Linked DNA regions of Methanocaldococcus jannaschii DSM 2661. The main gene of each other region encodes a partner of the protein of the gene in region 2 in a complex. Links are inferred from orthologs where the notes say so. Each region holds a gene or a part of one and is shown on either strand. Other genes may lie near its edges.

The links.
Region 1: the proteins of MJ_RS00605 (region 2) and MJ_RS06750 are in contact, whole or in part, in a crystal structure (PDB 3CW2), measured with the Saccharolobus solfataricus proteins. The link is inferred for Methanocaldococcus jannaschii DSM 2661 from one-to-one orthologs. Residues at the interface, in WP_009989173.1 of Saccharolobus solfataricus: Val185, Arg186, Thr187, Asn188, Glu189, Pro190, Leu191, Gly192, Val193, Glu194, Ile196, Lys197, Ile200, Ser201, Leu204, Ile217, Lys218, Ile219, Tyr220, Thr221, Ile222, Gly223, Ala224, Pro225, Tyr227; in WP_009988771.1 of Saccharolobus solfataricus: Asp222, Lys225, Pro226, Gly227, Thr228, Gln229, Phe230, Asn231, Leu233, Lys234, Gly235, Leu259, Phe273, Thr274, Lys275, Tyr300, Leu301, Asp302, Pro303, Ser304, Leu305, Lys307.

Annotation. Positions count from the first base shown.
Region 1 is NC_000909.1:1,200,042-1,206,822, reverse strand. Bases 1,744-4,590 are described here. They hold MJ_RS06750 (translation initiation factor IF-2 subunit gamma), read right to left. Parts: upstream 3,862-4,590; coding sequence 2,626-3,861; downstream 1,744-2,625. Other genes in these bases: MJ_RS06745 (30S ribosomal protein S6e), read right to left, coding at 4,145-4,540; MJ_RS06755 (DNA double-strand break repair nuclease NurA), read right to left, coding at 1,744-2,462. In the rest of the region: more of MJ_RS06755, read right to left, coding at 1,293-1,743; MJ_RS06740 (DUF2116 family Zn-ribbon domain-containing protein), read right to left, coding at 4,808-5,002; pyrH (UMP kinase), read right to left, coding at 5,005-5,685; MJ_RS06730 (histone family protein), read right to left, coding at 5,948-6,151; MJ_RS06725 (THUMP domain-containing protein), read right to left, coding at 6,234-6,781. UniProt on the Methanocaldococcus jannaschii protein: eIF-2 functions in the early steps of protein synthesis by forming a ternary complex with GTP and initiator tRNA.
Region 2 is NC_000909.1:111,166-118,081, reverse strand. Bases 2,043-5,024 are described here. They hold MJ_RS00605 (translation initiation factor IF-2 subunit alpha), read left to right. Parts: upstream 2,043-3,128; coding sequence 3,129-3,920; downstream 3,921-5,024. Other genes in these bases: MJ_RS00590 (methanogenesis marker 9 domain-containing protein), read left to right, coding at 4,833-5,024; arfB (2-amino-5-formylamino-6-ribosylaminopyrimidin-4(3H)-one 5'-monophosphate deformylase), read left to right, coding at 4,151-4,828; MJ_RS00600 (RNA-protein complex protein Nop10), read left to right, coding at 3,936-4,109; mcrD (methyl-coenzyme M reductase operon protein D), read right to left, coding at 2,385-2,867; MJ_RS00615 ((Fe-S)-binding protein), read left to right, coding at 2,043-2,359. Outside these bases: MJ_RS00625 (ATP-binding cassette domain-containing protein), read left to right, coding at 230-1,015; MJ_RS00620 (GTP-binding protein), read left to right, coding at 1,012-1,713; more of MJ_RS00615, read left to right, coding at 1,715-2,042; more of MJ_RS00590, read left to right, coding at 5,025-5,300; MJ_RS00585 (hypothetical protein), read right to left, coding at 5,297-6,208; cdhD (CO dehydrogenase/acetyl-CoA synthase subunit delta), read left to right, coding at 6,537-6,916. UniProt on the Methanocaldococcus jannaschii protein: eIF-2 functions in the early steps of protein synthesis by forming a ternary complex with GTP and initiator tRNA.

The DNA.
Region 1 (6,781 bases), 1.1 Mb from region 2 along the record:
GGGTAAAGGTTAAAACTCTGTGGGTGAAGTTTCCAATTATGTTGATGAGTTCATTGTTTATCTTATTTTTGAAATCATCAAATGAGAAATCACAATCTTTAAAGAGAGGGGCTGACATGATTAAGTAGTATCTTAAATAGTCAGCATCAAAGTTTTTAACAAAATCTTTAACCCAAACAACCCATCTTTTACTTGTGCTCATCTTTCTTCCTTCTAAGGTTAGATAACCTCCACTAACTACTGCAGTTGGTAAGTTAAAGGAACCATGAGCAATCAACATTCCTGGCCAGAAAACGGCATGATGAACAGTTATATCCTTTCCAATGAAGTGATAAATCTTTGTATCTTTCTCTAACCAATATTTCTTCCAAATCTCTCCCAACATCTTTGTAAATGAGATATAGCCAATAGGGGCTTCTAACCAAACATACATTACTTGATTAGTCCCTGGAATTGGAACTCCCCAGCTTATATCTCTTGAAATATCCCAATCATGTAACTCTTTAATCCAATTCAATGCCATATTTTTAACATGCTCTGGCATTTCTTTTGCATTTTTTATATACTCCTCTAACTCCTTTTTTAAAGCACTTAACTTAAAGAAGTGATGTTTTGTCTTTCTAATCTCTGGCTTTCCTTTGCAAATTACACAATATGGGTCTTTTAACTCAAACGGCTCTAAGTGTCTTCCACAAACTTCACAGTGGTCTCCTCTTGCCTCTCCTCCACAGTATGGGCAGATTCCCTCAACATATCTATCTGGTAAGAATTTTTTACAGTTTGGACAGTAAAATTGCTCTATTTCCTTCTCATAGATATAGCCATTCTCTTTTAGCTTTAGATAAAACTCTTGAGCTGTTTCTATATGTATTTGGCTGTGAGTTTTGCCAAATGCATCAAACTCTACTCCTAACAAATCTAAATCTTCTTTAATCTCATTATGGTATTTTTCAACAATCTCCTCTGGGCTTTTTCCCTCTTTTTCAGCAGTTAATGTTATAGGAACTCCGTGGTTATCAGTTCCTCCAACGTGGATAACATCTTCCCCTCTCAACTTTAAGTATTTATATATAATATCTGCTGGGATGTAAGTGCTTCTTGCATGCCCTAAATGTAGAGGGCCGTTTGTATAAGCTAAGGCAGTTGTTATTAGATATCTCATCCTCTCCCTCCTTTTGACTAATAGTGTCTTTCAAAATATTTTGTAATAACTATTAATGTATTAATGAACGCCTTCTTATAGAAGGCATTCAAATTTCCTTAATAAACTTTAATACCTTTTTTGAAAGACACTAAAATTTCTTTTTTTTCTTCCCTAAGATGTGCCTTGCTATAGGGTCATCTATATTTAATAGTTTAGCAATTGCTTCAAGTTTTTTAGTGGTTATCTCAACTGTTTCATGGGATTTTTTTAATATATAAGGGTAGCCATTAATTGATATTTCTTTTAATGAGGATAAGACTTCTTTATCTATTTTATTGAAGCTTGTTAATCCAACAACTCCACAGTTATCTTCTAATCTCACAAATTGTATATATGCAGTGTCAATTTTTGCATAGAATGGCTTGTTTTTAATAAAGTTTATTCCTTTTACCACACTACTTAATTGTTTATGCTTTTCTTTCTTTTCATCCCCTAATTTATTAACAAAGTCAATTGGTTCTGAATAACCAGATTTGTCGGTATATTTTGTAAATATGGCTATATCAGGCATGTTTTTATCGAAATAAATGTTTATTTTTGAAGTTTTTGATATTCCTATAATTCTATCTTTAAATTCGTTAATAAGTTTTGTTAATGTTAAAATATATTCAACATGCTCAACTAATATTTTTTTATTTAATTCCAAGTTCAAATCTTTTGATATAATGCCAATTTCTCCAGATTTTGTTTCTTCATCAATTTTTTTATTAAATTCTTTTCCATATTCATTATAAATCTCTTCTAACTCTCTCTCATACATCTCTATACCTTTTTTTGTGAATATCAACAAAGAAAATAAAGACCCATCAAAAATGTAATAATCAATATTATAATTTTTGAGAACATAAAGGGCTGTTTTTAATTCCAAAGTTAGCATATATCTCCTTATTCTATCTTCAATATCCAAAGGATGGGTTATATCAAATATATACTCCTCCTTAGCTTTTTTTACTTTTTCCCCTCTGCCGTGTATAAAGCTAACGGCCCCAACTCCATAGAATGAGAAAGATATGTAATCCAATTTATTACAGCTTCCATCTCCTCCTGCAAATCCCATATCTTTTGGATTTTCAAAATTATCCAAAATCCATTTTTCTTCAACTTCTTTACGATTGATATCATTAATTTTTTCCATTTTTTTAATAATTTGCTCTCTGTTTTTTAATAGATATTCAATCATCAATAATCCCTCAATTTTAGTAAGAATTAAAGGATTAGGCAATATAACTGTATTTTCTACAAAAATTTTAAAAAACATTAAAATAATTCTCCCTCAATCGTTCCAATAAGCATAGAGGAAGCCTCCATCAGATGAAATCCTAAAGGATTTCATTACTCGCCCCTACGGGGCGATTGCGATACTCCCTAACACCTCCTCGCTAACGCTCGGAGGTGTAAATTTGATACTCATATTATTAAAATTATCCCTCAATTGTTCCATAACCAATTAATCTCCATCTTGAGCCAACTCTTCTGCTAATAGCTACTCTATCTCCAATCTCAGCACATATTGGAAGCTTTAATTTTATATCCGCTATATCTCCTCTTGCTGAGGTTATAACCCCCGCGGTTGTAGCAGTTCCAATATTTAGCATTAAAACCTCTCCTGTTCTTAATGGCTCTATTTTCAATTCCTCCTTAGTTCCTACAACCCTATCCAACAAATTAGCCCTTATTGTTATCTTCTCTCTTATAGGAGGGAGAGTTCCAGGCAATCCAACAACACTTCCAGTTAATGCATCTGATTTTGTTAAGTATGGGTCTAATGTTGTCCCAACCCCAATCAAACCCCCTGGATGAGCTTTTCTAAGTATGGTATTTCCAGCGGCTAATGAAACAATCTTTGTAGTTAATGGTTTCCAGAATGTTTTGTTTCCTTCAGTTACTTTGATTCCAGGTCTTATTTCAATCTCATCCCCAACTTTAAATACTCCCTGAATAATTGCCCCTCCTAAAACCCCTCCTTTTAAATCCTTAATCTCAGTTCCTGGTTTGTTTATGTCAAAGCTTCTTGCAACATACATTCTTGGTGTTGCATCAGGGTCTCTCTTAGGTGTTGGAATAAAGTCCTGTATTGCCTTTAACAAAACATCAATATTTGCTTCGTGGTGGGCTGAGATTGGGATTATTGGAGCGTTTTCAGCAATAGTTCCCTTAACAAATTCTTTTATTTGCTCATAATTTTCTTCTGCCTGCTTCTCATCAACTAAATCAATTTTATTTTGGACAATTATAATTTTATCAATTCCTAAAATCTCTAAAGCCATTAAATGCTCTTTTGTTTGTGGTTGTGGGCATGGTTCATTAGCGGCTATAACCAAAATTGCTCCATCCATCAAAGAAGCTCCAGAAAGCATTGTAGCCATTAATGTTTCGTGCCCTGGGGAATCAACAAAAGAGACCCTTCTCAAAAACTCTGTTTCAGCTAAACAGTTTGGACATCTTGGTTTTGTTGTGTAAGTTCCACATTGTGGGCATTTTCTTATCTCACAGTCAGCATAACCCAATCTAATTGAAATCCCTCTTCTCAACTCTTCACTATGCCTGTCAGTCCAAACTCCTGTTAATGCTTTTGTTAAACTTGTTTTTCCATGGTCAACGTGTCCAACCATTCCAATATTTACTTCTGCCTGTTTAGCTTGTTTTTTCTTTGCCATAATTATCCCCTTTATAAATTTCTTATTTATCTGTAAAATATAAGTGTTTTTCAAATATATAATTTTTGAAAAATGCATTTATAAAAGCCCTACGGGCTTTTATATTTATTCCTTAATTTTTATTAACTTTGAAAAACACTTATGGTATTTTCACATTTTTATAATTTTAGCTTATAAAGTTATACTCGGAGTATCAAAATAGTCAAAAAACTACAGAAATCACCACTACAATATTTAAACACAGATAAATAAAATAAAAATAAAATTAGGAGCTATATTTTATTTATTGTTCTTGATTTTCTCCACCTTCTAATCCTAACAATTCAGGGATTGATTTCTCTCCATATTCAACAACCTTAACGTTAATTTGGACAATATCAGGAGCTATTGTGTTTCCTCTAACTGTTTTTCTTCTTCTTTCTCCTTTTCTTTTTGGTTTAAACCCAGGAGGAGCACTCAATAAAACTCTAACCTTTCTACTTCCGTGGATATCTGGTCTCATTGGGAAACCGCTTGAGTCAGTTCCTCCTCTTATTTGTAATTTGTAGCCCTCTAATCCTATAATTTTTCCATCAAATACTTCCCCAATTTTCTTACCAACTAATGGTGTGTTATCTGCCTCAATTTGATAGCATCTTCCTGTTTTTGGGTCTGCAACAACGAATTTTGCTGTTGGCATAGTATTCCCTCCTATTTTTATTTTTGTTATTTGTTTGGTTTCTAATTTTTAAATTAACTTTTAAGTTTTGATAAAACAGATTTTTTAAGGGCATTTTTATAAATATCTTTATTTCACCCTATGCCTCCCCAGCTTCATCATTTCACTACCCCTTTGGGGTAAAGGGGCAGAACTCCACTGGGTCATTGACACGTCCCAACTCCATTGGGAGTCAGGACAATAGCCAGGATAATTATTGAGACATAATATTTTAAATAATTTTTGGTTTTAAACTTTCAATGCTATTGTGATAATATAATAGAGAATTATAAGCCCTGCAATAGCTAAAAACATGTATTGCGTTCTTAACATCCTTTTCCTTCTTTGCATATACTCAATTCTACACTTCTCTGAACAAAAAACTTGGTCTGGAGGTATTGAGATACCACAATTTAAACAATGTCTGTGCTTTGGAATCTCCATACTTATCCCTCAATTATTGTTCCATTTATTATTCCTTTACTAACATTTAAGAGCTCTTCTGGGGTTCCTTTAACAACTGCCACTTTTAATTTAGCTCTTTCAATAATCTTAGCTGCTAATAAATCAACAACTGATGAAGAACCAGCTTTTAATGAAGATGATATTGCCAAATCAACAAGTTCTTTAGCAGACATTTTATCAAATTTTTTGGCATCTTCATATTTATTAGGGTCTTTGTCATAGACTCCATCAACATTTGTCCCTATAACTAACAAATCAGCATTTATAAACTCTGCTAATGAAGCAGCTACAGCGTCTGTTGTATGTCCTGGATGGGTTCCTCCCATGACAGGGATTTTTCCTAAGTTTAATATAAGTTCTGCCTCTTCAAATGATGTAGGGACTTTTTTTATACTATAATCTCCTAAAGCAGTAATTAATATCATTGCATTCATTCTTGTAGCCATTATTCCAAGCTCATCACAAAAACTCTCACTGGCTCCAAGTTCTCTTCCTATTTCTATATATTCTCTTGCTGTTTTTCCACCTCCTACGACTATAGCTACCTCATGCCCCTCATCCTTAATCTTTTTAAAAATATTGGCATATTCCATAATTTTTTCAGCTTTTGCTCCTTCCTTTGGCATCACGACTGAACCTCCCAAATCAAAAACGATTCTCATCTTCTCACCAACCCCATCCTTTAAAAGAGTTATTAATATCAAACAAAATAGCCCTATTTATAGTTTTTTGCAAAAGGTATAAATTAAATATGAATATTTGAACGCCCTATTTGGGACGTTCATTGTGTGCCTTATTTATCTTAATAATGTTTTGCAAAAAACTATTTTAATTCCATTTAGTTCTAAATATTCAAATATTTCTATTAATATGCACAAAAAATAAAAAGGTGTAGTGATATTATACATATAATGTAAGTTGGGCTTAACCTCTCAATGCTGCCTTTACATCTTCGACCTTTACGGTCTTTCTCTTTGCGTGCTTAGCTAAATCAACTGATTTCCTTGCTATCTCTAAGGCAATTTCTTCCAAAGCTTCAGCAAAGTATTTCCCTGCCGCTTCACTAACTCTCTGAGCACCAGCCTTCTTTAAGATTCTTACACATGGTGCAACTGGAAGCTCAGCCATAATACCACCTCAGAATCTTACATTTTCAATTTTTTATTATGGGAGTATATATATTTTTCGGAGATATTCCTAAATATTTTTGCTATACTTTTTTGAGTATCAATGTGAGTTCATTTTTAGTATTGGCTCTTAAATTAATTATTTTGAATATTTTTATATTTCTATAATAGCTTAGGATTTTTAACACTTTCTCTAAATCCTCTTTTTTAGTTTTCAAATTCCTTGCTTTTAATGTATGAATTATATAACCATTAGTTTTTAAATGTTTTGCAAATTTTAGTGTTAAGAAGAGGGATTCATCAGGATATAGATTAGTGTCATTGGTTATCAAATCAATTTCTTCGTTGATATCTTTTTCAAAATCTACGTTCTCAGCCCTCTTTTTTATATGGATTATATTATTTGCTTTTATTTTTAATTCTCCTGTGTCTATAGCATAAACCTTTTTAGCCTTTTTTGATAACATCTTCGCCCATCCACCAGGAGAGGAGCCAATATCTACAACGCAGTTTATGTTTTCAAATATAAATGGAAATTTCTCCATCAACTCCTGCATTTTTCTCTCTGAGCGATTTAATGGTCTTTCAATATATCTCTTTAGGTTTTTTAAGTTTTTTATGTTTTCTTCAA
Region 2 (6,916 bases):
CGGTTTTCCAAGGGTAGATACATCTTTTTTTAGAAATAAATTTCATCTAAGAGGTGTTTTCTTTTTTTATCTTTTATATTTATTAATTTAAATTAATAGATTAAATTATTCTGCAAAAAATCAAAAATTATATAAAACTGTTTATCCAATAGTAATTGTAAATAACCTTATAATGTAAATATATATATCAATTTTTCTTATAAGAAAAAATAATTTTTAGGATGGGAATATGGAAATTAAGGAGATAACAATTATCGGTGGTTATGACAAGAACGGCAATCCAGAACCTGTAAGGGAGGTTACAATAAAAAGAGGAGAGATTGTCGGTGTTGTTGGGCCAACAGGAAGTGGGAAATCAAATTTAATCAGCGATATAGAGCAGTTAGCTCAAGGAGATACCATCTCCAAGAGAAGAATTTTAGTTAATGGAGAAGTTCCTCCAATAGAGATGAGAAGAGACCCAAAAAAGAGAAGAATTGCCCAACTATCTCAAAACATGAATTTTTTAGCAGACATGACTGTAGAGGAGTTTATTTTAATGCATGCGAAGAGTAGGGGAGTTTATAGAGAAAATATTGTTGATGAAGTCATAGAATTAGCAAATAGATTAACAGGAGAGCCAATAAAGAAAGACTACAACTTAACAATCCTAAGTGGAGGGCAGTCAAGAAGTTTAATGGTTGCTGATGTAGCTGTAATAAGCGATTCTCCCATAGTTTTAATAGATGAGATTGAAAACGCTGGAATAAAGAAGCATGAGGCTTTAGAGTTATTGGCAGGATATGGAAAGATTGTTTTAGTTATAACTCACGACCCTGTCTTGGCTTTAATGACTGATAGAAGGATAGTGATGAGAAACGGAGGAATGCAGAAGATTATAGAAACTACTGAAGAAGAGAAGGAAATTTCAAGAAAAATAAATGAGGTTGATAACTGGCTACTCTCTTTAAGAGAAAAGATTAGGTTTGGAGAGAGATTGACTCATGAAGATATAAGCCTAATGGTGAAAGGATGAAAGTGGCAATAGTTGCAGGAACCCCTGGAGCTGGAAAGACTTCAGTATTAATTCACACAATAAGAACCTTAATTAATGAAGGATATAAGCCAGTAGTTGTAAAAATTGACTGTTTATATACTGACGATGATGTCAGGTATAAAAAATTGGGCATCCCTGTTTTAGTTGGTTTAAGTAAGGATATGTGCCCAGACCACTTTGCAATATACAACTTTGAAGAAATGGTTGATTGGGCTAAGGATAAGGGAGATATCTTACTAATAGAAACTGCTGGTCTCTGCCATAGATGTGCCCCTTACACAAAAAACAGTTTGGGAATTTGTGTCATTGATGCCACTTCAGGGCCGAACACGCCAAGAAAAGTAGGGCCGTTCTTAACAAGTGCAGATATTGTAGTTATAACCAAAGGAGATATCATCTCTCAAGCTGAAAGAGAAGTTTTTAGAGAAAGAGTTTTAGAGATGAACCCAAATTGTAGAATTTATGAAGTTAATGGACTTACAGGGCAGGGATGTGTTGAAATAGCCAAGGAGATTATTGAAAGCAAAGATATTAAAGATTTAGAAAATGAAGAGCTAAGACACAACGCTCCATTGTGTATTTGCACCTTATGTGTTGGAGAGACAAGAGTTAGTAAAAAGTATCACAGAGGAATTTTAAGAAGAATAGATGGATTCATGGAATATGAAGGGGAGTAAAATGGTCGATGTAAATGAAATTACCAAATATCTTCCAGGATTCAATTGTGGAGCTTGTGGTTATAAGAGATGTGATTTATTTGCTGAGGCATTATTAAATAAAGATGTAAAATTAGAGGACTGCCCATTTTTGCTTAGGGAGAGATTTAAAGAAAACTATGAAAAATTAAAAGAGATTTTAAAGATTAAAGGAAAAATTAAAAAAGAGGAAAAATACATTGGAGTTATTGATGGATATGAGGCAGATTTTCTATTAAAACCTCTACCAAATGAATGTTCTTGTAGAGAGACACTATTAATTATGGATAAAAAAGAGCTTAAAGTTGGAGATTATATAAGATATAGACCTTTAGGTTGTCCAATTCCACACTTTGCTAAAATAATCGATGAGTATCATGGCTTTTATATAATCCATGTAGTGGGACCGAGCCATAGGATAACTGGGGAAAAAATAGAGTATAAAGATGTTGGTATAGCGATAGTTGTTGCATTTGAGGGAATTGTAGAAGGTAAAGTTCCAGAGGTTGGAAAAACTGTTAAATTTATCCCAAAACACTGTATGATGCAGAAGGTTCATTCTGGAGTAGTAGTGCAAGTTGAGGGAAAAAGAGTTTATATAGAAGGTATTGATTTGAAAGTATTTTAAAAATAAAAAATATTTTTTTAATTATTTATTTTATCATCTTTACAGAATCTTTTAATCTTGCTGATGCATCTACCATGCCAATCAATCTTGGGTCTATACTGCTAATATCTCCATACTTCATATAATCAGTTACAGTTGGCTTTATTTTAGTAAATGCACCTACATAGATATCATATCCAAATGGGAAGTTTCTTTTACATATCTCTTCTATTCCATCCATTATCTTTTCAAGTTTTTCTCCTTCAACTGTTATAATTATCTCTCCAACTTTAACTCTCAATTCCATTTCTTCGCCTTTAACCTTAATAACTTTTCTATCTTGGTGATTTACAGGCAATCCTCTTGCAGGACCAAATGGAACAGTTTTTGGCAAGGGTTGTCCATGAACTATAACCCTAACAATTCCATCCAAATCATAAATCTCATTTAATACCTTCTCTGTAGTTTCTGCCTTCAAATATCTGTGTGGAAATATTTTTACATCAACAACCTTTATCACTTCACTCATAAATTTCACCTCATTTTTCATAACTCTACTATTTCTTTCAACCTTTATAATACTTTCGATAAATTTAATATTACTTTAAGAAAATTAAAAATTTAAATTTTATTATCTAAATTCATAAATAAAGTTTGCGGATAAACCTAAGTAATATATATCTCTTAAACTCAAATAATGAAAAAGCAAATTCACCAATTCAATCTTTTTATATTACTACATTATAATTAATTTTAAAGGAACAGAATCTAATTTTATGAGGTGTTTATTATGAGAAGAGAATTTCCAGAAGAAGGAGATATAGTTATAGGAACTGTAAAGGATGTTAAGCCGTATGGAGCATTCGTAGAGCTTTTAGAATACCCAGGAAAGGAAGGAATGATTCACATCTCTGAGGTTACATCAGGATGGGTTAAAAACATTAGAGACCACGTTAAAGTTGGGCAGAGAGTTGTTGCAAAGGTTTTGAGAGTTGATGAGAGGAAGGGACATATTGATTTATCCTTAAAGAGAGTTACTGAGCAGCAAAAAAGGGCAAAAGTTCAAGAATGGAAGAGATTCCAAAGAGCTTCAAAGATGCTTGAAAGAGCTGCTGAAAAATTGGGTAAAAGCTTAGAGGAAGCTTGGGAAGAGGTTGGCTATTTGTTGGAGGATGAGTTTGGGGAGCTATACAATGCCTTTGAAACAATGGTTATTGAAGGGAAAGAAGTTTTAGATGATTTAGAGATTAGTGAAGAATGGAAAAATGTTTTATATGAAGTAGCTAAGGAGAGTATTGAGCTAACAAACGTTGAAGTTGAAGGAGTTATTGAGATGAAATCTTACGCCCCAGATGGAATTAAACAAATAAAGAAAGCATTAACAACAGCCTTAAAAGCTAACCCTTATGAGGATGTTGAGGTTAAGATAACCTATATAGGAGCTCCAAAGTATAGGGTTGTTGTTATAGCTCCAGATTACAAGAGTGGAGAGGAGGTTTTTAAAAAAGTTTGTGAAAAGGCAGTAGCAACAATTAAAAAACTTGGTGGAGAAGGAACTTACTATAGGGAGAGTAAGAAATAAAGATAAGTGGTAGAGATGAGAATGAAAAAATGTCCAAAATGCGGGCTATATACTTTAAAAGAAATCTGTCCAAAATGTGGAGAGAAAACGGTAATTCCAAAACCACCAAAATTTTCTTTAGAGGATAGATGGGGAAAATATAGGAGAATGTTAAAAAGAGCTTTAAAAAATAAAAATAAGGCAGAGTAATTTTCTTTTTTTATATCAAAATTTTACATTTCTGGGATATTATGCAACTTAGATTATCATCAGGAAATGTATTAAATGAAAAAGTCCATAAAGTGGGGATTATTGCCCTTGGGTCATTCTTAGAAAATCATGGAGCTGTTTTGCCAATAGACACTGATATAAAGATAGCATCTTATATAGCTTTAAAGGCATCTATTTTAACTGGGGCTAAGTTTTTAGGAGTTGTTATTCCATCAACTGAATATGAGTATGTTAAGCATGGCATTCACAACAAACCAGAGGAAGTTTATAGCTATATGAGATTTTTGATAAATGAAGGTAAAAAAATTGGTGTAGAGAAGTTTTTGATAGTTAATTGCCATGGGGGAAACATCTTAGTTGAAAGTTTTTTAAAAGATTTAGAGTATGAGTTTGATATAAAGGTTGAGATGATAAATATAACCTTTACACATGCATCAACTGAGGAGGTTTCTGTTGGTTACATTATTGGAATAGCTAAAGCTGATGAAGAAACTTTGAAAGAGCACAACAACTTTGAAAAATATCCTGAAGTAGGAATGGTTGGGCTAAAAGAGGCAAGAGAAAACAACAAAGCAATAGATAAAGAGGCAAAAGTTGTTAAAAGATTTGGAGTTAAGTTGGATAAAAAACTTGGAGAGAAAATTTTGAATAACGCAATAGAAAAAGTTGTTGAAAAAATAAAAGAAATGATAAGGTGAAATTATGGGCTGGGAGAATGCTCCATCTCATATATGTAGGGGAGGAGATTTGAGAGGTTTAGCTTTTTGCTGTCCTCCAATAAAATACTGTCCTATTCATAAAGCGTTAGCTGTATTGAAAATGTCACCAGAGGAGTTTATAAGAATAAAGGAAGAATTTGGAAAGAGGACAAAACTTGGTTTAGGAGAAAATACATGCTTTGGTAGTTTAGTTTGGTGTTGTAAAATAACAAAACCCTGCCCTTACAGGGATTATGAGCTTGCTAAAAACAACATAAGTCCAGATGAATACATGGAGCTAAAAAAACAGCTTGCTGAGGAAATTATAAGAAATAGCCAGTTTTTTAAAGAGGCAGTGGAAGTTTTTGTTAAAAAAGGCATTCCAAAAGATATTGCTGAAAAATGTATCTTAGAGACAGGAGATTTAAAGAAAGCCTATGAAATGGCTATAAAAATGATTGATAAGGATTAAGATAATGGGATTTTGTTTTCCTGAAATGTTTTAAACATGTCATACTCTTCTTTTGATAGCTTATAGATGGAGTATTTAACATCTTCAACAATACACATGCTCTTTAACAATCTGTAACTTTTTTCTCCATCATAATCATTTAAAAATGCATATACTGGTTTTCCATCTTTAGCTACAATATATCCAATTTCACTACCCTCAATCTTAATTAAACATGTTCCGTAAGATAGAGCATCAATCAATGAAACATTTTCTAAGATTATAGGTTTTTTTGAAGATATTATTTTCTTAACAACATCGTTAATTGAATCTCCAAACAATAAAACGCCTTCAGGATATTGATTTTTTAAAGAATTTAATTCTTCATTGGATATTTTCTCAATTTTTGCAATTATTTCACTAACGGCAAATGTTGTTTTTAGTTTGCTAATTGCTTTCTTCCCAAATAAAGTTTTTCTACCAAAATATACTGCAAAAACCTCTCTCTTGTTTTTATAAACAACAATCCCTTTTTCATTTTTAAATCTTTTTGGCATAAAAATAACTTTATTTATGTAAGTTAAATATTTATATACATCGTTGTAAGAATTCAAAATAACCTCATTCTCAAAAACCAGGCTTAGCTTAGAAATTTCAACAATAGATTCCTCTGGTTTAAAATTTATAAGAGCAGATTTTACTTCCTTTTCATTTCCTTGATAAATCTCTATTAAAAACTCGTCTGGAATTTGTGAAAATATCTCTTCTAAACTTTTTTCTCTACCATTAAACTTTGATGAGATAAGTTTTGAGTCAATGTAAAAGAGAAGGGCATTGTCTATTCTAATAATTCCTGTAAAATTAACCAATCCAGAAATAATTTCTTTTAAATCTTCAATTCTTCCAAATTTTGAATACACTTTCTCCATAATCTCACAAAAATAATGACGGCGCAGGGGGGGAATCGAACCCCGAGGGCTCTCGCCCTCGACGGATCTGAAGTCCGCCCCGGGCTACCAAGCCCGGTACCCCGCGCCACATTAATGGGTAGTAGGCAGTAATATTGATAGACATCCAAAATATATAAAAGTTTTTCATACAAAATGTAATATAGCTATTAAAATATCTAATAACGAATACTGTTTGTCAATTTAAGATAAAATAAAATATTTTTTATTTTTTAGAAATTTTCCTTTAAAAAATTGAAATAATAACGTTTATATATGAAGTTTGGTAATAACTTAATCTTAATCTATAATGATTTATAATGACAGATTGGGTGAGGTTATGGATTTAAATACTTTGATAAAAATCATTGAAAAAGTTGGTAGAATTGAGATTGAGGATATAAAAATCACCGCAGATGAATTAATTATAAATATCCCATCAGCCCCTCCAATAGTTATTCCTCAAACACCATCAATAAAAGAAAAATTGGCTGAAGAAGGAATTATAGAAATTAAAGATGTCCCAGAGTTAGATTGGGAACCACCAGTTGAAAAATATCCTGGATATATAAGAGAAGTCCAATTTGGAAAACCAAAATCAGAAGGAGGAAGAGGAAAAGTTGTGAAAATTGGGGGACAGAGAGCTTTATATAGATTTGAAGAACCACAGCCAAATCCACCAGTTGTTAC